DNA from 2 places in the Porphyrobacter sp. LM 6 genome. Region 1 is predicted to be linked to the other one. Evidence: predicted binding sites of a transcription regulator. Region 1 holds the regulator's gene; the other holds the start of a gene.

The links. Region 1 encodes LexA, which represses DNA repair genes until DNA is damaged. Its sites were predicted from a motif close to GTTCCNCNCTTGTTCT; they were not measured.
Region 2: a site for LexA is predicted at 8,590-8,605, ahead of recA (recombinase RecA). Genes of this name have one in related genera too.

Annotation. Positions count from the first base shown of each region.
Region 1 is NZ_CP017113.1:2,056,287-2,068,301, forward strand. It holds gene trpD (anthranilate phosphoribosyltransferase) at 1-300, shown strand, start outside; gene trpC (indole-3-glycerol phosphate synthase TrpC) at 306-1,106, shown strand; gene moaC (cyclic pyranopterin monophosphate synthase MoaC) at 1,103-1,576, shown strand; gene BG023_RS09875 (molybdopterin molybdotransferase MoeA) at 1,731-2,753, shown strand; gene lexA (transcriptional repressor LexA) at 2,962-3,648, shown strand; gene BG023_RS09885 (ComEC/Rec2 family competence protein) at 3,846-6,134, opposite strand; gene gltX (glutamate--tRNA ligase) at 6,200-7,636, shown strand; gene BG023_RS09895 (citrate synthase) at 7,678-8,964, shown strand; gene BG023_RS09900 (hypothetical protein) at 8,978-9,166, shown strand; gene BG023_RS09905 (sensor histidine kinase) at 9,174-10,580, opposite strand; gene BG023_RS09910 (hypothetical protein) at 10,589-11,521, opposite strand; gene BG023_RS09915 (hypothetical protein) at 11,578-12,015, opposite strand, start outside.
Region 2 is NZ_CP017113.1:2,283,878-2,295,892, reverse strand. It holds gene BG023_RS11000 (amidohydrolase) at 1-1,370, opposite strand, end outside; gene smpB (SsrA-binding protein SmpB) at 1,509-1,991, shown strand; gene BG023_RS10990 (DUF2062 domain-containing protein) at 2,134-2,748, shown strand; gene BG023_RS10985 (PAS domain-containing sensor histidine kinase) at 2,927-5,332, shown strand; gene BG023_RS10980 (DUF4139 domain-containing protein) at 5,432-6,922, shown strand; gene BG023_RS10975 (DUF4139 domain-containing protein) at 6,933-8,558, shown strand; gene recA (recombinase RecA) at 8,689-9,756, shown strand; gene alaS (alanine--tRNA ligase) at 10,109-12,015, shown strand, end outside.

The DNA.
Region 1 (12,015 bases):
GTGGTCACAGGCAACGGCTTCATCATGGAGCGCATCAATGCGCGGGTCGCAAGCCTGCCCCACGCCCCCGTCGAAGCGATCCGCGGCGGCGATGCCAAGCACAATGCGGTGGCGCTGAAGGCGCTGCTGATGGGCGTGCCCGGCCCCTATCGCGATGCGGTGCTGTTCAATGCGGCGGGCGCGCTGATGGTCGCCGGACGCGGCGAGGACTGGGCGACGCGCGTTGCCATGGCCGCCGAAGCGCTCGATTCGGGCCGCGCCAAGGTGTTGCTCGAAAAATGGATCGATCTGGCGGTATGAGCGCGATGAACAAGCTTGAGGAAATCTGCGCGACCAAGCGCGAGGAAGTCGCCGCGCGCAAACCCGCGACGACGCTGGCCGAACTCACCGCCGCTGCCGCCGCGCAAAGCGCGCCGCGCGGGTTCGAGGCGGCGCTGCGCGCGCGTGCCGCCAGCGGCTATGCCCTGATCGCCGAAATCAAGAAGGCCAGCCCGTCGAAGGGCCTGATCCGCGCCGATTTCCGCCCCGCCGATCACGCCGCAGCCTATCAGGCCGGGGGTGCCGCTTGCCTCTCCGTGCTCACCGACGCGCCCTATTTCCAGGGGCACGAGGATTACCTCGTCGCCGCCCGCGCCGCCTGCAATCTGCCGGTGCTGCGCAAGGATTTCATGGTCGATCCGTGGCAATGCCTCGAAGCCCGCGCCATCGGGGCCGATGCGATCCTGATCATCGTCGCCGCCCTAGAGGATAGCGCCATGGCCGAGATCGAGGCCGCCGCGCGCGAGCTTGGCATGGATGTACTGGTCGAAGTGCATGACGAGGCGGAGATGGAGCGCGCCGCGCGGGTGCTGAAATCGCGCCTGATCGGGGTCAACAACCGCGACCTGAAAACCTTCACCACCAGCCTCGCCACCACCGAACGCCTCGCCCCATTGGCGCCCGAAGGCACGCTGCTGGTCGGCGAGAGCGGGATCAACACCCATGCCGATTGCCAGCGGCTCGAAGCGGCAGGGGTTCGCACCTTCCTCGTCGGCGAAAGTCTGATGCGCGCTGACGATATTGCGAGTGCCACCCGCGCGCTGCTCGGCGCAGAACAGGCGGCATGAGCAAGCTCACGCACCTTGGCGAAGACGGCGCGGCGCGCATGGTCGATGTCGGCGGCAAGCCCGCCACGCCGCGGCGCGCTGTTGCATCCGGACGGATCACCATGTCTCCGCAAGTGCTGGAGGCGATCCGCGCAGGCAACGCCCCCAAGGGCGACGTGCTCGGGACGGCGCGCATCGCGGGTATCATGGCCGCCAAGCGCACCGGCGATCTGATCCCGCTGTGCCACCCGCTCGGGCTCGAAGCGGTGAACATCGATTTCGATTACGAAGAGAGCGCCATCCGCGCCACCGCCACGGCCTCCCTCACCGGGCGCACGGGCGTCGAAATGGAGGCGATGACAGCGGTTTCTGTGGCACTCCTCACAATCTACGACATGGCCAAGGCGATCGACAAGGGCATGGTCATCGACAGCATCCGCCTGATCGCCAAGAGCGGCGGCAAATCGGGCGACTGGAAAGCGCCTGAATGACCGCACCGCTGTCACTGGAAGAGGCGCAGGCGCGGCTGCTCGCGCTCGCTCCGGTGCTTGGTTCAGAGCGTATCCCCGTCGAAACAGCGCTCGGCCGCGTGCTGGCCGAGGATGTCCATGCCGCGCGCACCCAGCCCCCGCCGATCTGTCCGCGATGGACGGCTATGCGCTGGGCGCCGGCGAAGGGCCTTGGACGCTCGTGGGCGAAAGCCGGGCCGGTACGCCGTTCCCAGGATCGCTGGGCGCGGGGCAATGCGCGCGGATATCGACCGGGGCAATCGTCCCTGACGGGGCGGACCGCGTGCTGCTCCAAGAAGATGCAGGCGTAGAGGGCGGCATCGTCACCGCTACCGAATATCCGCCAGCAGGACGCCATATCCGCAGGCGCGGGTTCGATTTTGTCGAGGGCACCCGCCTGCTCACGCGCGGCACCCGTATCAACGCTGGCCGCATCGCGCTGGCGCTGTCGGCAGGACGCGGCGAGGTCAGCGTGGCGCGGCGCGTCACTGTCGCGGTGTTGGACAGCGGGGACGAGCTCGCCGCCGATCCCGCCCACTGCCTCCCGCACCAGATCCCCGCCAGCAACGGCGCGATGATCGCGGCCATGCTCGCGCCTCTGGGGTGCGAGGTGCTGCGGCTTGGCCCGGTGGGCGATGACATGGCCGCGCTCGCTGGCGCGCTGGAGCGCGCCAAGGCGGCCGACATCCTCATTACTTCGGGCGGGGCATCGGTGGGCGATCACGATCTGATCAAGCCCGCGCTCGCCGCTTGGGGCGCGGAAACCGCTTTCTGGAAGGTCGCGATCAAGCCGGGCAAGCCGCTGCTGGTGGCGACCAGAGGCCGGCAGGTGATCCTCGGCCTGCCGGGCAATCCGGTGTCGAGCTTTGTGACCGCCTTCCTCTTCGCCCTGCCGCTGGTGCGCGCGGCACAAGGCGATGCCGATCCGCTGCCGCGCAGCCTAACGATGCCCGCTGGAGAGGCCCTGCCCGCCATCGGCCCGCGCCGCGAATTCCTGCGCGCGGTGACCGATGGCGGCGCGGTGCGGCTGGCCGGATCGCAGGATTCCTCCGCTTTGAGTGCATTGGCCGCCGCCGATTGCCTGATCGACCGCCCTGCACATGCGCCGGCGGTGCCTGCGGGCGAACCGGTACGGGTGTTCCCGCTCCAGAATGGCTGAACTCTGCGGCTTTGCCAGCGGGTGCGCTTGACTCGGCTATCAAGGTTGCCTACTTGTTCCTTGTTCGTTCACCTTATCGGTGCACGGCCCGTGCAGGCAAAGCACCGCTTTCCGTTCCGGCGAGTGGGTGCCTCTGGCAGCACGCAATGGGACTGGCACGGCAGAGCCGCGAAGCGCGGGCGTCGTGCGACCAAGGGAGTTGTGATCAATGCTGACCGCCAAGCAGCACGAACTGATCCGTTTCATCCAGCAGCGGCTGGAAGAAACCGGGATTTCGCCGAGTTTCGAAGAAATGAAGGAAGCGCTCGATCTGAAGAGCAAGTCGGGCGTGCACCGCCTGATTTCCGCTCTGGAAGAACGCGGCTTCCTGCGCCGTCTGCCCAACCGTGCCCGTGCGCTCGAAGTGGTGCGCCAGCCCGAGGATGTGACGCCGGCGCGCGGCAATGCGGCGGCGGGTGGCAATGTGGTCTCCATGCCCGCCCCCGCCCCGCGCGTGGCCGAAGCGGCGAACGATGTGATCGAACTGCCCTTGCACGGCCGGATTGCCGCAGGCGCGCCGATCGAGGCGCTCGAAGGGCAGAGCACGCTGCCGGTGCCCGCTGCGCTGCTTGGCCCGGGCGAGCATTACGCGCTCGAGGTGTCGGGCGATTCGATGATCGAAGCCGGGATTTTCGACGGCGATTTCGCGCTGGTGCGGCGGACCAATACTGCGCGCGATGGCGAGATTGTGGTCGCGCTGGTGCGCGGCGAAGAAGCGACGCTCAAATATCTGCGCAAGGAAGGCGCGCAGGTGCGGCTCGATCCCGCCAACGCCGCCTATGATCCGCAATATTACCGCCCCGACGAGGTCGAGGTGCAGGGCAAGCTCGCAGGCCTGCTGCGGCGCTACCACTGATTGCAAATCGGGCCGGGGTCGGCCGTTTGAGACCACACCTGCGGTTTCTATCCGGCGTGGAACATTGACCCCGGCCTGTTTTTCTCGGACTTACATAGTGTTAGTCGAAAATGTTCCACGAAAAGCGGTGATTTAGCCCGGTTTAGACCCCTTCTAGACCCCTGTTAGCCCCCCTCTAGACCCCCGCTAGCCCCCCCTTAGCCTCCGCCAGATGGCCGTTTGCGGTCGTTCTGGCCCGCCTTCCACCAGCCATGCGTCCCCTGGCTGTCGGCCACGCGGGTGATCGTCTGATCCTCCAGATTGATCGAAAGCCCCCCGCTCTCTTCCAGATAGCGGCGATCGGCCTTGAGCCAGCGCGGCTGGCAGGCGCGCGGCAGAAACCGCTCCGAAACGACAATATCCGCCCGCCCGCACGCCGCCGCCAAAGCCCGCTCCTCGACCTGCTCGCGCCCCCGCGCCAGCAGGATCACCCAGTCGCGCCCACCCCGCCGGATGGTCATGACGCAGAACGCCGAAGAACAGCGCGCCCCCGGCCAATTGGCGAGGACTAGCGGCTCGCCCGCAACCCCGGCGAGCTCCATCATATTGTCGCGGGTGTAGGTCGACCGGCTGTTATGCAGGGAGAGCAGATGGCGGGTTCCATCAGGTGCGCTCATTGTGATCCCCACCTGCCGCCCGTCGCCGGCGACCAGCAGATCCGGGATCGGGGTCAGCGCCACCAGCCCGCTCGCCAGCACAACCGGCACAAGCCCCGCAAGTCGCACCCGTCCGCGCCATAGCGCCAGCCACAAGCCGCCGAGCGCAAACAGCGCAATCGCCCACCCGCTAATCTGCGGCATCAGCCGCACCGCGCCCGCCTGCGCCGCAGTGAAATGGGCGATCCCCAAGAGCAGCGCGAGCGAGCGCTCGACCAGCCACCACGCCGGCGCACCCGCTCCCACGGTATCCAGCGCGAGGGCCAGCGCGATCAGCGGCATCGAGACGAAGGTCACCAGCGGGATCGCCACCACATTCGCCACCGCGCCGTAAAGCCCCGCACGGTGGAAGTGGAACAGCACCACCGGCATCAGCGCGAGTTCGATCACCACACCGGTCACAAACAGCATCACGACGCGCCGACCCATCCGCGCCGCCCATGGCTCGTCGCGCGGGGCAAGGAAGGCCCGTACTGGCGCACTGGTGGAGACCGCGATGATCGCCAGCACCGCGGCAAAGCTCATCTGAAAACTCGGGCCGATGGCGCTTTCGGGCCACAGCAGCAACACCACGCCGGCGGCAACCGCGACCATCCGCAACGACAAGGCCTCGCGTCCGAGCATCAGAGCGCCAAGCACCAGCAGGGCGGCGACACAGCTGCGGACTGTCGGCACCTCCGCGCCGGTAAGCAAGGTATAGCCGATCCCCGCAACCGCCGCGCTCGCGGCCGCGACGATCGGCAGTCGCACCCGCAAGGCGAGCGCAGGCCACAGCGCAAGGAGCCGCAGCACCACCACATAGGCTGCCGCAATCACCGCGCTGACGTGGAGCCCGCTGATCGACAGGAGATGCGTCAGACCCGCATCGCGCATCGCGATCTGGTCAGTCTCGCTGATGCTGCCCCTATCCCCGCTGGCAAACGCGGCCGCGATTGTGCCTGCCGATCCCTCCACTCGGAAACGCACATGGGCCGCCAGCGCGCGCTGAATCTTGGCCAAGGAACCGGCGTCCGGCGCAGATTTGATAATCTCGACAGGCCCCACCGCGCTTCCGGTCGCGGCAAGGCCCTTGAACCATGCGGCACGGGCAAAATCATAGGCCCCTGGCAGCATTGGCGGAGCGGGCGGCATCAGCCGCGCCCGAAGCCGGACAGTGGCGCCCTCGCCCAGCGTCGTCGGAACACCCTCGGGTCCGAACGCGTCAAGCGGAACATTGACCCGGACTTTGCGCGCCGTCCCACTTTCAGCGTCGCGCACGGCCAGCGTCAGTCGCAAGCGTCCTTCGGCAGGTTCATCCTCGCGTTCGAGCACGGTCCCGTGAAGTTGAGAGAAGGAAGGCCGCGCGATCGGTTCGGCCCCCACAATCGCCGAACGTGCCCAGATCACGCCGACACCGAGCGCGAACACCAGTCCGGCCGCGATCACCGCCATCCGAAGATTGCCCCGCGTCTCGTCGGCGAGGCTGCCAAGCGGCCACACGGCCAAGGCGCCGAGCGCCGCGAGCACTCCCCCGGCCATCGCCGCGCACCATTGCCATGGCCCCGGCAAAGCGAACCACGCCAGAATGCCGCTCGCAAACACCACCGCCAGCCATGGGGCACGATCAAATCCCGATTGGGCGAGGAAAGCCTCGGCTGCATCCGCCATACGGGTTCCGGGTGAAGAGCCGCCTGCGCCGCTGCCGATGCTGGACATTGGCCCTGCGTCCTGCCAAGGGCGCGGCATTGCTCCGCCAGCGGCGTCGCTGCCGCCCGGATCGTCCCCCATCGGAATGAGCGGCACATCGCGCATCGGCTTGTCCCCCCGACAGCCTGATCATCGCCAAGCCGCTCAAAGTGAACAGGAAGTCATCGTTCATGGCAAGCGAAAGCAGCACGGACAGCACTGGCACCACCGGCGGCGTCGTCACCCGCTTCGCGCCCTCGCCCACCGGCTATCTGCATATCGGCGGGGCGCGCACAGCGCTGTTCAACTGGCTCTACGCCCGCCACCACGGCGGACGCGTGCTGCTGCGGATCGAAGATACCGACCGCAAGCGCTCCACCCAGGATGCGATCGACGCCATCATCGAAGGGCTCGATTGGCTCGGGCTCGATTTCGATGCCCCGCCGCTGTTCCAGTCCGACCGCGCCGAACGCCATGCCGAAGTCGCGTGGCAGCTGCTCAAGGCCGGCCATGCCTACAAGTGCTTTGCCACGCCTGAAGAGCTTGAGGCCATGCGCGAGGAGCAGCGCGCGAACAAGAAGCCGCTGCGCTATGACGGGCGCTGGCGCGATCGCGATCCTGCCGAAGCGCCCGCAGGCGCGCCCTTCACCATCCGGATCAAGACGGCCAACGAAGGCGAGACCACCATACACGACCGGGTGCAGGGCGCGGTGACGGTGAAGAACGAGGAAATCGACGACTACATCATCCTGCGTGCAGACGGGACGCCGACCTATATGCTCGCGGTCGTGGTCGACGATCACGACATGGGTGTGACCCATGTGATCCGCGGCGATGATCACCTAAACAACGCCTTCCGCCAGCTGCCGATCATCCGCGCGATGAACGATATAGAGGGCAACTGGCCCGATCCAATCTACGCCCACATCCCGCTGATCCACGGATCGGACGGCGCCAAGCTGTCCAAGCGCCACGGCGCGCTGGGTGTCGAGGCCTATCGTGACGAGTTCGGCATCCTGCCCGAAGCGCTGTTCAACTATCTGCTGCGTCTGGGCTGGGGCCACGGCGACCGCGAGGAGATCACGCGCGAGGAAGCCATCGGGCTGTTCGATCTCGACGGCGTGGGCAAGAGCCCCTCGCGCTTCGACCTCAAGAAGCTCGAGAATCTCAACGGCCACTACCTGCGCGAGGCCGACGATGCGCGCCTGGCGGCACTGGTTGCGGCCCGGATCGGCGAAACGGCCGACGAAGCACTGCTCACCCGCGCCATGCCGGTACTCAAGGTGCGCGCCAAGAACGTCAATGAAATCACTGAAGGCGCGGCATTTCTGTTTGCCAAGCGCCCGCTTGCAATGACGGAGAAGGCGGCCGAGCTGCTCGAAGGCGAAGCACGCACCATCTTGCGCAGCATTTGCACCGCACTTGCAGCGCAAAACGACTGGACAAGCGAGGCACTCGAAGCCACTACGAAGGCGCTTGCGGAGGAGCTTGGATTGGGTCTCGGCAAGCTGGCGCAGCCGATGCGCGCGGCGCTGACCGGGACGACCACATCACCCGGGATTTTCGATGTTCTGGTCCTTCTGGGCCGGGACGAAGCTCTCGCTCGGCTCGACGCGCAGGCTGCGTGACGCCGCGGGCGATAGCAGGGATTATGGACAGGAGATAGATCTTGGCAGACAAGACGGCGAAACTCGAAATCGGCGGGAAGACTTTCGATTATCCGGTGCTCGAAGGCAGCACCGGCCCGGACGTGATCGACATCCGCAAGCTCTACGCACAGACGGGCGCGTTCACCTTCGACCCCGGCTTCACCTCGACCGCGAGCTGCGAAAGCGCGCTGACGTACATCGATGGTGATGAGGGCGTGCTGCTCCACCGCGGCTATCCTATCGGGCAGCTGGCCGAAGATTCGAGCTTCATGGAAGTCAGCTACCTGCTGCTCAACGGCGAACTGCCGAGCCAGCAGGAACTCGCAGACTTCACCTACACCATCACCCGCCACACCATGCTGCACGAGCAGCTGATGACCTTCTATCGCGGCTTCCGCCGTGACGCGCACCCGATGGCGGTGATGTGCGGCGTGGTTGGCGCGCTGTCGGCGTTCTACCATGACAGCACCGACATTTCCGATCCGCAGCAGCGCATGATCGCATCGCACCGACTGATCGCGAAGATGCCGACGATCGCGGCGATGGCCTACAAGTATTCGGTCGGCCAGCCCTTCATGTATCCGGACAACAAGCTGTCCTATACCGGCAACTTCCTGCGCATGACCTTCGGCGTTCCGGCCGAAGAGTACGAGGTGATCCCGGCGGTGGAACGCGCGATGGACCGGATCTTCATCCTCCATGCCGACCACGAGCAGAACGCCTCGACCTCGACCGTGCGTCTTGCAGGGTCCTCGGGCGCGAACCCGTTTGCCTGCATCGCGGCCGGCATCGCCTGCCTATGGGGCCCGGCGCATGGCGGCGCGAACGAGGCCGCCCTCAACATGCTCAAGGAAATCGGGACGCCCGACAAGATTCCGCACTACATTGAGCGTGCCAAGGACAAGAACGATCCGTTCCGCCTGATGGGCTTCGGTCACCGCGTATACAAGAACTACGATCCGCGGGCGACCGTGATGCAGAAGACCGTGCGCGAGGTGTTCGACGCGCTCAAGGTCACCGATCCGCTGTTCGAAACCGCGCTGCGGCTCGAAGAGATCGCGCTCAACGATCCCTATTTCATCGAGAAGAAGCTGTTCCCGAACGTCGATTTCTATTCGGGCATCATCCTCTCGGCGATCGGCTTCCCGACCACCATGTTCACCGCGCTGTTCGCGCTCGCCCGCACCGTGGGCTGGGTGGCCCAGTGGAACGAAATGATTTCGGACCCCGGCCAGAAGATCGGTCGTCCGCGCCAGCTCTATACCGGCCCGACCCAGCGCGACTATGTTCCGCTGAGCCAGCGCTAAGCGAGCTTTCCCGATGGTGCTCAGAGTGATTGGCGGTGTGCTGATCGTGCTGGGCACCATCTGGGCTCTACAGGGCCTTGGCCTGCTGACCTGGCCTGCGGAAAGCTTCATGCTCGCGCGCCGCGAATGGGCGCTTTACGGGGCGATCACTGCAGCTATCGGAGCTTTGGTGGTGTGGCTCGGTCGTCCGCGCGGCGGCTGACGCGCAGCTATTGCTGCGCGGGCAGTTCAAGCCGGAACAGCGCCCCGCCCCCTTCGGCGCTGGTGACTGTCAGAGTGCCACCCATTGCTTCGGCCAGTCGCCGCGAGATGAACAGGCCTAGGCCTGATCCCTTGTCCTTGCCGCCGTCACTGTCCCGCCCCAGGCGTTCGAACTTGTCGAAGATGCGGCTGGCCTGCTCGGGCGTTACGCCCGGGCCTTCATCCGCGACGCTCACCGCCACCTGACCCGACGCCATCCGTTCAGTAGCGATCCGCACGGTGCTGCCCGCCGGCGAATAGGCGATCGCATTTCCGATGAGGTTGATGAGGATCTGCAGCACCCGGCGGAATTCGGCGATCGCGATAGTTTCCCCCGAGGCGGCAACCATTTCGAGCACCGTATCGCGGTTCTGCGCCCGTACGCCGAGAATGCCTGCGGCCCGCGTCGCCGCATCGGCAAGATCGACCGGTTCGCGCGCAGTGGCAAAGCCCGGGGTCTCGACGACTTCGAGATCGGCCAGATCATCGAGCATCGCGGACAGGTGCTGCCCGGCGCTTGCGATTGTTCCGGCATATTCGCTGTATTCATCACGGAGCGGCCCCGCGAGGCGCGCGCGGATGGTTTCGGCATTGGCGATGATGCGGGCGATCGGCTGGCGAAGCACCGGCGTGAGCGCCGAGCCAATCAGCCGCGTGGGAGAGGCATCCCCGCTCCCTGCTCCCTCGTCCGGTCCTTGCGATGCACCTGCAACCAGCGGCTCCTCGGCAATCAGCAAGAGCTCAAAGCCGGCCGGGCTGTGCACGTCCGGGCCGAGCGGGATCAGGCGAATGCGCCAGTTACGCCGCGATCCGGCAAATCGGCACAAGGTGCCATCGAGCAGCCGCCAGTGAAGCGACTGATGATGACTGACTGCTGCCAGTTCGACAAGATCGCTCCAGGGGATTCCCGGCTGTGCCAGCGCCGCGGCCTGAAGCTCTGCGGCATCGGTCGCAAGCGTGCTCAGCACTTGCACCCGCTGCTGCGCATCGAGCCGGGCACTGACTTCCGCAGTGGCCCGGTCAATCGCGTCCATCGTTTCGGCCAATTCACGACTGCCGGGTGCCGCGAGCGCGCTGCGCTGCCAGTTCTCGACCAGCAATTCGCATCCCCCACCTTCCGCTTCGCCTAGCGGATGGATGCGTACAAAGCCGCTCACCAAGGATTCGCCGTCAAAGGCGGTGAAATTGCGCGCCAGCTTCAGGCCCATGCGGCGCGATTGCTGCACGAGGGCAAGCAGCTCGGGAATGGCCAGCGTGCCGGGCACATCGCCGCCGCATCGCTCCTGAAGTTCCGCGAGCGCCTCGTCAGCGCTCAGCAGATGATCACGCGCGTCGGTCAGTCCGCACGCGCCCAAGAGGTTTTCGTGGCGATCCATGACGCGGCTCACATCCCGCCCCCTGCGGCAAGCAGGGCGGCGGCCCGTTCGGCCGAAAGCTCCGCAATTGCCCGCGGAAGGCGGGCCGAGGGCTCCACCAGCGCGAATTGCCGTTCAATCACGGGAAGCGCCACTTCTGCTGCCCGCAACGCCAGTGCGAACCGGATGCCCTGCCCTTCGTGGCACGCCAGCACCCATTCCCCGTGCGATTGTCGATGCCGAGCCGCCAATGTGGTCGCGCACAGCGCAATGCCCGCATGATCAAGCGCAAGCGCGGCAAACGCGCCCTGTCGCATGGCGGCGACGAGCCGTGCCAGAAGGCCAAGCCGGCTGCTGGCTTCGTCATAGCTCTGCTGCAGCAGCGCGATTCGGCTGCGTGCGGCGGGATCGGCGACCAGCCCCTGACACCGTGCAATGACAGCGAAGAATAGCTCGGCAGGAAGTTCGCCCAGCGGCAGTTCCATCCGGCGCTGGGTCTGGAGAAACCGCGACTGCGCTGCCAGTGTGCTCATTGCCAGCGCTGCGACACCCGGATCGGGCGAGGCAATCAGTTCCTGCAGCAGCGGGCTGAGCACCGGATCGATGGCATGGCGCTGCTGGAAGCGTTCGGCCAGCACGGCCTCGAGCGCGAGGGCGTGACAGAAGCCGAGCAAGGCTTCATCCTGCATCAGCGCGTCCGTCCAGCGGTCGATCACGACGGGATCGCCAGGATGGGCCATACGGGCGGCTGGATCGCGTCCCTCGCTCGCCGCGAGCAGCTGCGCGGCGCAATCGCTCATCATGCCCCGGACCCGCGCGAGCACTGCATCGCTGAGCATCGATTGTGCATCGCTGGCGAGCAGATGGCGCAGCACCGGGACAACAGCCGACACCGCGCGGTACTCGCGCGCGAGTTCGCCCTTCAGGAGCGCCTCGACATTGCGGTCGGCGGCCAGGTCCATGGTGTCTTCGCCCATCCTTGCATAGATAGCGGAGGGATAGTTAAGGCGGCGTTAGTTCAATTCGGGCGGGCTTGCAGTAGCAAAGCGGCCAACAAAAGCGTGCACAGCGCGGCAACCGCAACCGGAAAAACTCCCATCACCGCAGCCACGGCGAGAACGGCAAGCAGGCTTGTCCGGTCGGATGCTAGGGCCGCAACGGGTTGTGGCCCGCTCGTTTCGGCAAGGCGCGCAAGCCCGATCAGAAGCGGGCCGCAGATCGCGAGTGGCTGCCATTGCGGCCAGGGAGCGAGCGCGAACCACAAGGTTGCCGCACCAAGGCCATCGACTGCGAGCGTCAACAAGGCCCGACCTCGCCCACGCCCCGACTTTCGGCGCAAGCTCGCCGCCAGCGCGGCATAAGCAAGCGCGATCCGACCCGCAAAGCTGCCAGCGGCCGCCACGCCAAGCCCGGCCGGCGCCGAGCCAAGACCAGCGACACCAACCCCTGTCAGCAA
Region 2 (12,015 bases), 230 kb from region 1:
TTGATTTGCGCCGCGCGGTCAGGCCCGAGGCCTTCGCGTCCATAGGCTTCGCCCAGCACGCGGATGTAGTTCGGCTGGGCAGAAACCATCAGCCCCATCCGCGCGATCCGCCGCGCCTGCGCCTCGGTGCAATAGCCAAGGTGTTCGAGCGTGATCGTCTGGGCGGGGCGGGGGTCGAGCACGGACAGCGCCGCAAGGACCGCGTCAGTGCCCTCATCGCCGTTGACGTGGATATGCAGCGAGAAGCCTGCCCGCCAATAGCGTTCCACCTGACGGCGCAGATCGGCGGGCGGCGTGATCCACTTGCCGATATGGCCATCGGTGTAGCCCGGCGGCCCCATACGCATGTTCTGGGCAAAGAAGGCCCCATCGGCGAGCAGCTTGACCCGGCGATCGAGCAGCACCGTATCGCTGGCGTAGCGCTTTGCGTTCGCCATCCAGGCATCCAGATCATCGACCGGATCGAGCTCTGCCGCGATCGGCATCAGCATCACCCGCGCCCGCGTATCGGCGCGGCCGAAGCTGCGGGCGATCAGGCCTGCCTCGATGTCGAACTGGGCGAAAATGCCGGTCGCCATGTCCGAGGTGGTGGTCACGCCGCGTGTCGCCATGAGCTGGTGGAGACCGGCAAACCCGCTCGCCAAGCGTTCGGGAGACAGCAGCACCGGGCGCAGCTTGGCGAGGGCCACCAGCAGCGCCGTTTCGGCAAAGATGCCCTTGTCGAAATCGGCATGGCCGTGCTCGACCTTGCCCGCCGCCATCGCGGCATCGAAGGCTGCCCGCTCGCCCAGTCCGATACGTGCGAGCGCGGCGGAGTTGGCGATGATTTCATGGAAGCTGCGCTGCCATACGAACAGTGCGCGGTCGGGGGCGATCCCGTCGAGCACGGCTCTGTTGATCGGGCCGTGAAACAGCTCGTGATGGCCCCAGGTGACGAGCGGATCGGTTGAATCGTCCCGCAGCAGCTTTTTGAGCCTCGCCCGATAGGCATCCTGCCCCGCAATCGCCTGCCAGTGGCCCGACGGAAGGTGCCATTCGTCAGGGGCGAGGAAGGGCAGAGCCAGCATCACGGCCGATTGCATCGGGTGGATATGCGGATCGACCAGACCGGGAAACAGCACCTGATCGGCAAACCGCCGGTCGATCGTGTGCGCGCGGCCTCTGGTCCAGGGCGCAAGGGCTTCAAGGCTGTCGGCAAGCCCAAGCACCCTGCCACCTGCAACCGCCATGAAGCGCGCTTCGGGGCCGGCAGGCTCCATGGTGACGATGCGGCGCGCCGCGAAAATGGTCACGGGCTCCTGCACGCCGGTCGCTCCCAGCAAAGGCGTGGCGGCAAGCCCGGCCAGCACGGCCCGGCGGTCGATCTGCATTGGTTCTCTTCCCCTCTCCGGCGGCGATGTTGGCGCGTTCCGAGGGGCGCAGCAAGACCAATTGCAGACCACTCACGAACAAAGGCGCGGCAAAGCCCCTCGCTTTTTGCCGCGAGCGCGCCTACATCGCGCCCCCTTATGGCACGCCCCAAACCCGTCACCTTCGACAAGCTCAAGATTGTCGCCGAGAACCGCCGTGCGCGCTTCGATTACTCGATCGAGGACACGTTCGAGGCGGGGCTCGCGCTGCAGGGCACCGAAGTGAAGGCCCTGCGTGCGGGAGAGGCGAGCATCGCGGAATCCTATGCCGAGGTGAAGGATGGGCAGGTGTGGCTGATCAACGCCAACATCCCCGAATATTCGCACGGCAACCGCCTCAATCACGAACCGCGCCGTCCGCGCAAGCTGCTGCTGCATGAACGCGAGATCGAAAAGCTGTTCGGCGCGGTCGAGCGCAAGGGCATGACGCTGGTGCCGCTGTCGGTCTACTTCAACCGCACGGGCCGGGCAAAGGTCGAACTGGCGCTGGCCAAGGGCAAGCAGACCCATGACAAGCGCGCCAGCATCAAGGAACGCGACTGGAAGCGCGACAAGGCCCGTTTGATGCGCGAGAAAGGGTGAAATTTTTTCGCCTAACGCCGGATTCACCGTCTGGTCAGAAACACCATGCTACCCATATGGGCGATATCATGCCGGCCCTGACCCGATCCTGCCCTTGTGCCTTTGCCTGCCGCGCGATCCTGCGCGCGGAAAGCGTGTTGGCATGACGCAGCAACAGGGCAGTCGCCAGAGCATCGCCGCGCGTTCGAGGGCGTGGACGGCGAGTGTGATCCGCAAGAACACCCCGACCCGCGAGGAAATGGCGAAGAACCGCTTTCTTGCCCCCTTCGCGCATCGCGTGCTTTCGCCGGAACTGTGGCGCTTCACTCGCCGTTCGGTTCCGCGCGGGGTGGCGTTGGGGCTGTTTGCGGCGTTCATCTTCCCGCTCGGGCAGATCCTGATCTCGACCTTCCTCGCGCTGCCAACGCGCGCGAATGTGCCGCTTGCGGCGCTGATTACCTTTGTCACCAACCCCTTCACGCTGCCCTTCTGGGCTGCGATCGCCTACAAGCTGGGCGATTTCGTGCTGCACTTCGGGGCGGGCGCACAGGTTGTCGCCAGCGCCAAGTCAGCGGGCGGTGGGGCATGGGCCTATCTGTCAGGAGCCTATGAAGTCGCAGGCGCCACGCTGATCGGCTATCTGATCTTGTCTGTGATAACTCCGGTGATCGGTTATGTGCTGTCTGTCTGGGTCTGGCGCGCCGTGGTGTCGCGCAAACGCGCCAGACGGTTGAAGGTGATGGAAGCACGGCTCGACCAGCGGCTCGGCGCCGAGTAGGACAGCCGCACACGAACCGGCATCACTTCGTGCCGGTTGGTCAAGATTGTCACAGGAGCCGTCCCGCTTGTCTCGCCTTCCCGGCATTCCCGGAAAACCCGCCAAGGCTACGCCTGCCGCGTCTGAAAAGGGCGGGGCGGCAATCGCGTTGCCGCAGCTGTCGTCGCTGGTGCTCGCTGTGCTGGGCGGATTGGTGGCGAGCGCGCTGATCCTGTTCCTTGCCACCGATAGCTGGCTGGTGGCGCTGGCCTTCGTGCTCGGGGCGGGCGTGCTGCTGGGCGGGGTGGTGCTGCTTGACCGGATGCGCGCAGAGCCGCAGGCCGATGGACTGGCCGCGCCCGACTGGTCGGTCACCGTCGCCGCGATCGAGCGCAGCGGCGAGGCAATCGCGATTACCGATCGCGCCAACCGCATGGTTTGCGCCAACAGCCAGTTTCTCGACAACTTCGGTATCAGCGCCGCGCCGCCCGCTTTGCCGTTCGAGCGCGAGGCGCTGGAAGCGGTGACGCTGCTCGCGCGCAACGCCTGGCGCGATGGTTCGGCGGCGCTCGACAAGGTTATCGCGCCCGACGAGACGGAATGGCAGATTTCCGCCGAGCGTTCGGGCCGCGGCGATGATCACCTGATCTGGCGGCTGCGCGCGATCCCGCAGGCGCGCGGGGCCGATCTCGGCGCGCTCGATCTCTCCGGGCCCTTCGGCAAGATGCTGAGCCGCGCGGGGATCGAGACAGCGATCACCACCGCCGACGGCGTAATCCGCGCTGTCAGCTCCGGCTTCGCCGAACGCGCGGCAGGCGATGAACGTGGGACACTGGTTGGGCAGGATTTTGTCAGCTTCCTGCGTTCGGACGAGCGTGACCGGATCTATTTCGCCCGCGAAGGGCGGGGCGGCACGCCGCAGACGCTGGTCGATGTGCCGCTGGTCGATCCTGCGCACCGCGTGACGCCCGCCGGGCCGGACGAGGCGACATCGCTGATGCTGCTGATCGATTCGGGCGTGGGCATCGGTTCGGGCTGGGAAGGGGCCTCGCAGGCCGGGGTGGCGCAGCTCGATGCGTTGCTGGCGCAATTGCCGCTCGGCCTTGCGATGACCGACCGCGACGGGCGCTTCCTGTTCGCCAACGAAGCCTTCCTGCGCTCGGTCGGGCGCGAGACACAGGGCTTGCCCGCGTTCCCCACCGATCTGGTGGTGCGCGAGGACAAGGCTGCACTCTCCGATGCGGTGCGCCGCCACGGGCGCGGGCCATCGACCAGCGGCGATGTGGCCGTGCGGCTGCTCTCGAGCCCGGAAGAACCGGTGTCACTCGGGCTGGCCGGCGTGCGCGGGCTGGGCGAGGCGGCGGTGCTCCTCAGCTTGGCCGATACGAGTCAGGAAACGCAGCTGCGCCGCCAAGTCGCGCAGGCCACCAAGATGCAGGCCGTGGGCCAGCTCGCCGGCGGGGTCGCGCATGATTTCAACAACGTGCTGACCGCGATCATCGGCACCTGCGATCTGATGCTGCTGCGCCATATCCCGGGCGACAGCGACTATGACGACATCCAGCAGATTCGCGCCAATTCGAACCGCGCCGCCGCGCTCACCCGCCAGCTGCTGGCCTTCTCGCGCCAGCAGACGCTGCGACCGGAAATCATCCAGTTGCCCGATGTGGTCAGCGAGGTCAGCCCGCTGATCAAGCGGCTGCTGGGTGAGAAGATTGCCTATTACGTCCAGCACGATCGCAACCTCGGCCCGGTGCGCGCCGATCCGCAGCAGCTCGAACAGGTGATCATGAACCTCGCCGTCAACGCCCGCGACGCGATCCAGTCGCGCGGGGATGGCAAGGGACGGATTTCGCTGTTCACCCGCGCTTTGCAGGCGCGACAGGTGGTGCAGCTGGGGTCTGAAGTGCTGCCGCCTGCCGATTACACCGTGCTGATCGTGCAGGACACCGGCGGGGGCATTCCGCCCCACGTGCTGCCCAAGCTATTCGAGCCGTTCTTCACCACCAAGGAACAGGGCAAGGGCACCGGCCTTGGCCTTTCGACCGCCTACGGGATCGTCAAGCAATCGGGCGGGTTCATCTTCGCGGACAACATCACCGACAAGGAAGGCCGCCCGACCGGCGCGCGCTTCACCGTCTATCTCCCCGTCCATCGCGGCGAAATGCCCAAGAAGCGCGAGGCTGCACCGCTGGCATCGTCGGACTGGTCGGCGGGCGGAAAGGTGCTGCTGGTCGAGGACGAGGACATGGTCCGCACCGTCGCCGAACGCGCGCTGGCCCGCGCGGGCTATACCGTCACCGCCTGCGCCAATGGCGAGGACGGGCTTGCCGCCATCGCCGAGCCGGGGGCGGCGTTCGACATTGTCGTCAGTGACGTGGTGATGCCCGGGATGGACGGCCCTGCGATGGTCCGCGCGATCCGCGCCAAGCTGCCCAAGATGCCTGTGCTGTTCATGTCGGGCTATGCCGAGGAACAGCTGCGCCGCGATATCGACATTCCCGACATGCACTTCATCGCCAAGCCGTTCAGCGTTGCGGCAATCGGCGACAAGGTCGGCGCGGTGCTGCTTCAGGCGCGCGCCGAACAGGGGGCAGGGGCCTAGGCGTGCTTCCGGCGATTTATCGCGGGGTTAGCGCTGTTCACCTTGGATAAAGCCGACAAGTCGTTCATCCTCAGTCAGACACGACTGGAGGGGACTGGCATGATCAACCGGACGATTTTCGCAGGCTGCGGCGTTTCTGCGGCGGCTTTGCTGGCGGCGGCAGCCGCAGCGCAGTCCGTCCCCGATCCTGACGCGACCGCACAGGGCGATGTCGCGCTCACCATCTATAACGGCGGGATGGCGCTGGTGCAGGACGTGCGCCAGCTCAACATTTCGGCAGGCACGAGCCGGGTCGAGTTTCCCGATGTCTCGGCTAGTATCCAGGCCCAGACGCTGAGCTTTGCCGCCGCGAACACCACGATCATCGAACAGAACTTCGATTACGATCTGCTCACGCCCGAAAAGCTGATGGAGAAGGCGGTCGGCCAGACTGTCACGCTGCTGCGCACCAACCCCGCGACCGGCGCCGAAACGCGCGAGCGGGCCAAGGTGCTCTCGGTCGCGGGCGGGGTGGTGATCCAGATCGGCGACCGCATCGAGGTGCTGCGCGACGACGGCCTGCCCGTCCGCGTGATCTTCGACCGCGTGCCCGTCAACCTGCGCGCGCGCCCGACTCTCTCGGTCAATCTCGATTCGACCCGTGCGGGCACCCGCCCAGTCAGCTTGCGCTATCTCACCGGCGGGCTCGGTTGGAGCGCCGATTACGTCGCGCTCTATGACGAGAAGAATGACACGATCGACATGCAGGGCTGGGTGACCCTGACCAATAACACCGGCACCACCTTCCACCAGGCCGATACCGTGCTGGTCGCGGGCAATCCCAGCAGCGGCGGACGAGGGTTCGGCAGCCGCGGGCTGACCCGCGCCGGCACGCAGGCCGCCGCGCGCGAGCGGCTCGGCGATTTCTACCTCTACCCGATCAGCGGCCGCACCACCGTCGCCAATGCCCAGACCAAGCAGGTGAGCTTCCTCGACGTGCAGTCCGTGCCCGCGCGTAAGGTCTATGCGATCAGCGTCGGCTGGCAGCAGAACGACGATCAGCCGCGCAACGTCCAGTCGAGCATCGCTTTTTCGACCGCGCGCGATCAGGGCCTCGGCGATGCGCTGCCCGCCGGCACGGTGCGCTTCTACCAGCGCGACAGCGAGGGCACCCCGCAGTTCATCGGCGAAAACAGCATCGGTCACACTCCGATGGGCAGCGACCTCTCGCTCGTCACCGGCGATGCCTTCGACATCACGGTCAAGTCCGAGATCGAGAAGCGCGAGACCATCACCGGCGCCGAATGGGAAAAGAGCGCGCGTTACCGCGTGATCCAGGATGGCAAGGTCGTCAGCGATGTGCAGGTCGAACGGCCCAAGACCTTCTACCGCACCACGATGCGCTACACCCTCACCAACGCCAAGGCCGAACCCGTGACCGTCGATATCACTCAGGTCGGGCTTGATCGCGGCTGGTGGGCCAATGACTTCCGCATCACCAGCGAGGATGTGAAGGGCGAACAGCGCAACATCGATCAGCGGCGCTACAGCGTCTCTGTCCCTGCCGAGGGCGAGCGGGTGATCCGCGTGACCTACGAAACCCGCTACTGAGGCGGTGGTGATGCGGCGCGCCGCAACCCTCCTGGCCTCGCTGGCGAGCGTGATCGCCGCGCCCCTTCTGGCGCGCGAGGTGGTCGATGCCTCGCCCCCGACCGATCTTTCGGTGACGATCTACCGCGATCCCGATCGGGGGGCGGACGAGGCGCTGGAACGGGACAATCCGCAAGGCTTCGCGATGATCAGCGAGACCCGCCGGGTGACGCTGCCCAAAGGCGAATCGACCATCCGCTTCGAAGGTGTGGCTGAAGGCATGGTCGGCGTGTCCGCGATCGTCACCGGACTTCCCGGTGGCACGATCGAGAAGAACCGCAACGCCCAGCTCCTCTCTCCCGCCGCGCTGGTCGACGGGACGCTCGGCAACCGCGTGACCATCACCCGCACCAATCCCGCCACCGGCAAGGCGGTGAGCGAGCAGGCGGTCGTCCGCACCCGCGCCGACGGGGGCCTCGTGCTGCAAACCTCGCAGGGGTTCGAAGCGGTGCAATGTTCGGGCCTGCCCGAAACGCTCACCTTCAACCGCGTGCCCTCCGGGCTTTCCGCCCAGCCGGTGTTCTCGGTCGATGCCCGCTCGGAGGCCGGCGGCACCTATGAGGTGACGCTGACCTATCTTTCCTGGGGCTTCGACTGGAAGGCCGATTACGTCGGCACCCTTCGCGAAAAGGGTTCGGGCGATGCCTTCGACATGGGCCTGCTGAGCTGGCTGACGCTAGTGAATGACAACGGCCAGAGCTTTGACAATGCCAAGCTCCAGATCATTGCGGGCAGGCTCAATGTCGACAGCGATTACGAAAGTCTCGCCGATCCGCCGGTGGCCGAGGGACTCTATCTGACCTGCTATCCCTTCGGCAGCACGTCGGCGGGGTCGATGGTCCCGCCGCCCGTGCCGGTTATGCCACCGCCGCCGCCGATGTATGCCCCGGCATCGGAGGTGATCACTGTCACCGCCTCGCGGCTTGAGGCCCGTTCTTACGATTCGGTCGCACCAGTATCGGTCGTTACCGCCGAGGAGGAGAACCTCGGCGACCTGAAGCTGTTCCGCGTGCCGGGACGCGTCAATGTTTCGGCCAAGGGGATGAAGCAGGTCGCCTTCCTCAACAAGGACACGGTCAAGGCGCGGTATCTCTACGAAGCGGACTGCTATCCCTATCAATGGATCGGAGACGCGCGCGAACCCGTCCCCGCCCATGTGCTGCTGGTGACGAAGAACGAGGAGGCAAAGGGCCTCGGCATCGCCTTGCCGCAGGGCGCGCTGACGCTCTACGAGCCGACGTCTTATGGGCCGCAGGTGGGGGCGCAATCCTCCTTGCGCGACTATGCCCGCGGGCAGGAGGTCGAGCTCGAACTGGCACCGAGCGCGCAAGTCTTTGCTCGCTGCGAACGGGTGGCCGAAAAGGGCGATCCGCGCGCCAATGGCCGCAAGTGGACGGCGATGCGGGCCGAACTCACCAACGCCAATCCGCACCCCATCACCCTGCGGCTGAACCTCGGCTGGGGCGGGCGATATGACCTGCGCATGCCTGGCCACAAGGTGATCGTGAAGAACGGCTCCCAAGTCGTGGAAGTCACCGTACCCGCCAATGGTTCGCGCAATTTCGACTGGAAGCTGCGCGACGCAACGCGCGATTGAATGGCCTGAAAGGGCCGTTGGATATTTTTTCGTTCCCTACTTGTTCCATGAGAACAAATGCGATACATGCTCCTTACCAGGCGGCGGAAAACTGTTGTTCCGCCCCTAGGCAAGCGAAGGAGCGCATGCGATGGCGACGCAGTTGAAATTGGTCGAAGAGGACAAAAAAGCCGTGGATCGTCAAAAGGCTCTGGAAGCCGCGCTTGCGCAGATTGATCGTGCCTTTGGCAAGGGTTCGGCGATGAAGCTGGGCTCGAAGGAAGCGATGCAGGTCGAAGCGATTTCGACCGGTTCGCTGGGCCTTGATATCGCGCTCGGGATCGGCGGCCTGCCGCGCGGCCGCGTGATCGAAGTCTACGGGCCGGAAAGCTCGGGCAAGACCACGCTGGCGCTGCATGTGATTGCCGAAGCGCAGAAGATGGGCGGCACGGCGGCTTTCGTGGACGCGGAACACGCGCTCGATCCGGTCTATGCCAAGAAGCTCGGCGTCGACATTGACGAGCTGATCGTCTCTCAGCCCGACACCGGCGAACAGGCGCTCGAAATCACCGATACGCTGGTGCGCTCCAACGCGATCGATGTGCTGGTGGTCGATTCGGTCGCGGCGCTGGTGCCGCGCGCGGAAATCGAAGGCGAGATGGGCGATTCGCACGTCGGCCTTCAGGCTCGCCTGATGTCGCAGTCGCTGCGCAAGCTCACCGGCTCGATCAGCCGCTCGCGTTGCATGGTGATCTTCATCAACCAGCTGCGCATGAAGATCGGGGTGATGTACGGCAATCCGGAAACCACCACCGGCGGCAACGCGCTCAAGTTCTATGCCTCGGTCCGTCTCGACATCCGTCGCACCGGACAGATCAAGGATCGTGACGAGATTATCGGCAACACCACGCGGGTGAAGGTGGTCAAGAACAAGGTCGCCCCGCCGTTCAAGCAGGTCGAATTCGACATCATGTATGGCGAAGGCATCTCGAAGATCGGCGAAATCCTCGACCTTGGCGTGAAGGCCGGCCTGGTCGAGAAGTCGGGGAGCTGGTTCTCCTATGATTCGATCCGCATCGGGCAGGGGCGTGAAAACGCCAAGACCTACCTTAAGGACAATCCTGAAGTTTGCGACCGCTTGGAAGCTGCGATCCGCAGCCGCACCGATGAGGTCGCCGGGGAAATGATGTCAGGGCCGGACGCGGACTCGGACGAATGACCCCAAGCGGGCGTCGCCGGGGGGCTGTCCCAATTCCCCCGTGTCCCACTTGACGCCTGGAAAACCGGAACGCCGGCGTGTGCTTCTCCCCAGAGCATGCGCCGGCTTTTCGTTCGGGATGGCCGCGATGGCGTGCAAATCGGCCCGCCAGCCCGTTCCAGACCCCTGCTAGACCCCCCTTAGGTACCCTCTAGACCCCCTCTAGACCCCCTCCAGGTTGGCCTTGCCCCCCCTTAGGTGGGCCTTTTTGCCCCCTCAAATAGCCCCATTTGTGACCCTGCTGCAACGCTCCGGCAGCCTCGCATACAGCGCTCCATTGCGTTCATCCCGCGCTTTGCCTAACTGCACGCCCATGACCTCGACGAACGACATCCGCCGCTCCTTCCTCGACTATTTCAGTAGGAATGGTCACGCCGCCACGCCTTCGGCGCCGCTGGTGCCCTACAACGATCCGACGTTGATGTTCGTCAACGCCGGGATGGTGCCGTTCAAGAACGTCTTCACCGGGCTCGAAACCGCCGCTTCTCCGCGCGCGGCCTCGTCGCAGAAATGCGTCCGGGCCGGCGGTAAGCACAACGATCTCGACAACGTAGGCTACACCGCCCGCCACCATACCTTCTTCGAAATGCTGGGGAATTTCTCCTTCGGCGACTATTTCAAGGAAGAGGCGATCACCCACGCCTGGACCCTCCTGACCAAGGAGTGGGGCCTTCCCAAGGATCGCCTCACGGTCACCGTCTATCATACAGACGACGAAGCCGCCGGCCTGTGGAGCCGCATCGCCGGCCTGCCCGAAAATCGCATTATCCGTATCAGTACAAACGATAATTTCTGGTCGATGGGCGACACCGGACCCTGCGGTCCGTGCTCGGAAATCTTCTACGACCATGGCGATCACATATTTGGCGGCCCTCCGGGTAGCCCCGACGAGGATGGCGACCGCTTCGTCGAGATCTGGAACCTCGTGTTCATGCAATACGAGCAGCAGGCAGACGGCACGCGGATCAACCTGCCCAAGCCCTCGATCGACACCGGCATGGGGATCGAGCGCATCGCTGCCGTGCTCCAGGGCGTGCATGACAACTATGACACTGACACCTTCAAGTCGCTGATTTCGGCTTCGGAATCGCTCACCGGTGTTGCCGTACAGGGCGAGCAGGCGGCATCGCACCGCGTGATTGCCGATCACCTGCGCTCGACCAGCTTCCTGATGGCCGACGGTGTGCTGCCGTCGAATGAAGGCCGCGGTTATGTGCTGCGCCGTATCATGCGCCGCGCGATGCGCCATGCTCACTTGCTTGGCGCGTCGCAGCCGCTGATGCACCGCCTCGTCCCGGCGCTGGTGAGCGAGATGGGCCAGGCCTATCCCGAACTCGTGCGCGGTCAGGCCCTGATTGAGGAAGTGCTCGAGCGCGAGGAAACCCAGTTCCGCCGCACGCTCGACAAGGGTCTGAAACTGCTCGATGAAGCCACCGACGAAATGGCAAGTGGCGGCGAGCTTGATGGCGAGATCGCCTTCCGCCTCTATGACACTTTCGGCTTCCCTTATGACCTGACCGAAGACGCGTTGCGCGTCCGCGGCATCGGGGTCGACAAGGCCGGTTTCGACGCCGCAATGGCGCGCCAGAAGGCCGCCGCGCGCGCGGCGTGGAAGGGTTCTGGCGAAGCGGCTTCGGGCGAAGTCTGGTTCGACATTGCCGAGCGCGAAGGCGCGACGGAGTTTACCGGCTACACCTCGACCAGCGGCGAGGGCCGGGTGGTGGCGATCGTCAAGGGCGGGGCCGAAGTCCAGACAGCGGCTGCCGGAGACGAGGTCGTCATCCTCACCAACCAGACCCCGTTCTACGGTGAAAGCGGCGGCCAGACCGGCGATGCCGGCAGCATGGCGAGCCTTGCTGGGCTCAAGGCCAGCGTCACCGATACTGCCAAGCCGCTCGGCCGCCTCCATGCGCATCAGGTCCGTATTGAAGCAGGCGAAGTCGCGGTTGGCGACACGGTCGAGCTCAAGGTGGATGTTGCGCGCCGTGACCAGATCCGGGCCAATCATTCGGCCACACACCTCGTCCATGCGGCGCTGCGCAACCGCCTTGGCGCGCATGTCACGCAGAAGGGCAGCCTTGTGGCGCAGGACCGCCTGCGCTTCGACTTTTCGCACCCGGCCGCGCTGACTGGCGATGACATCGCCGCGATCGAGGCCGAGGTGAACGCGGAAATCCGCGCCAACGAGCCGGTCAGCACTCGCTTGATGACCCCGGACGA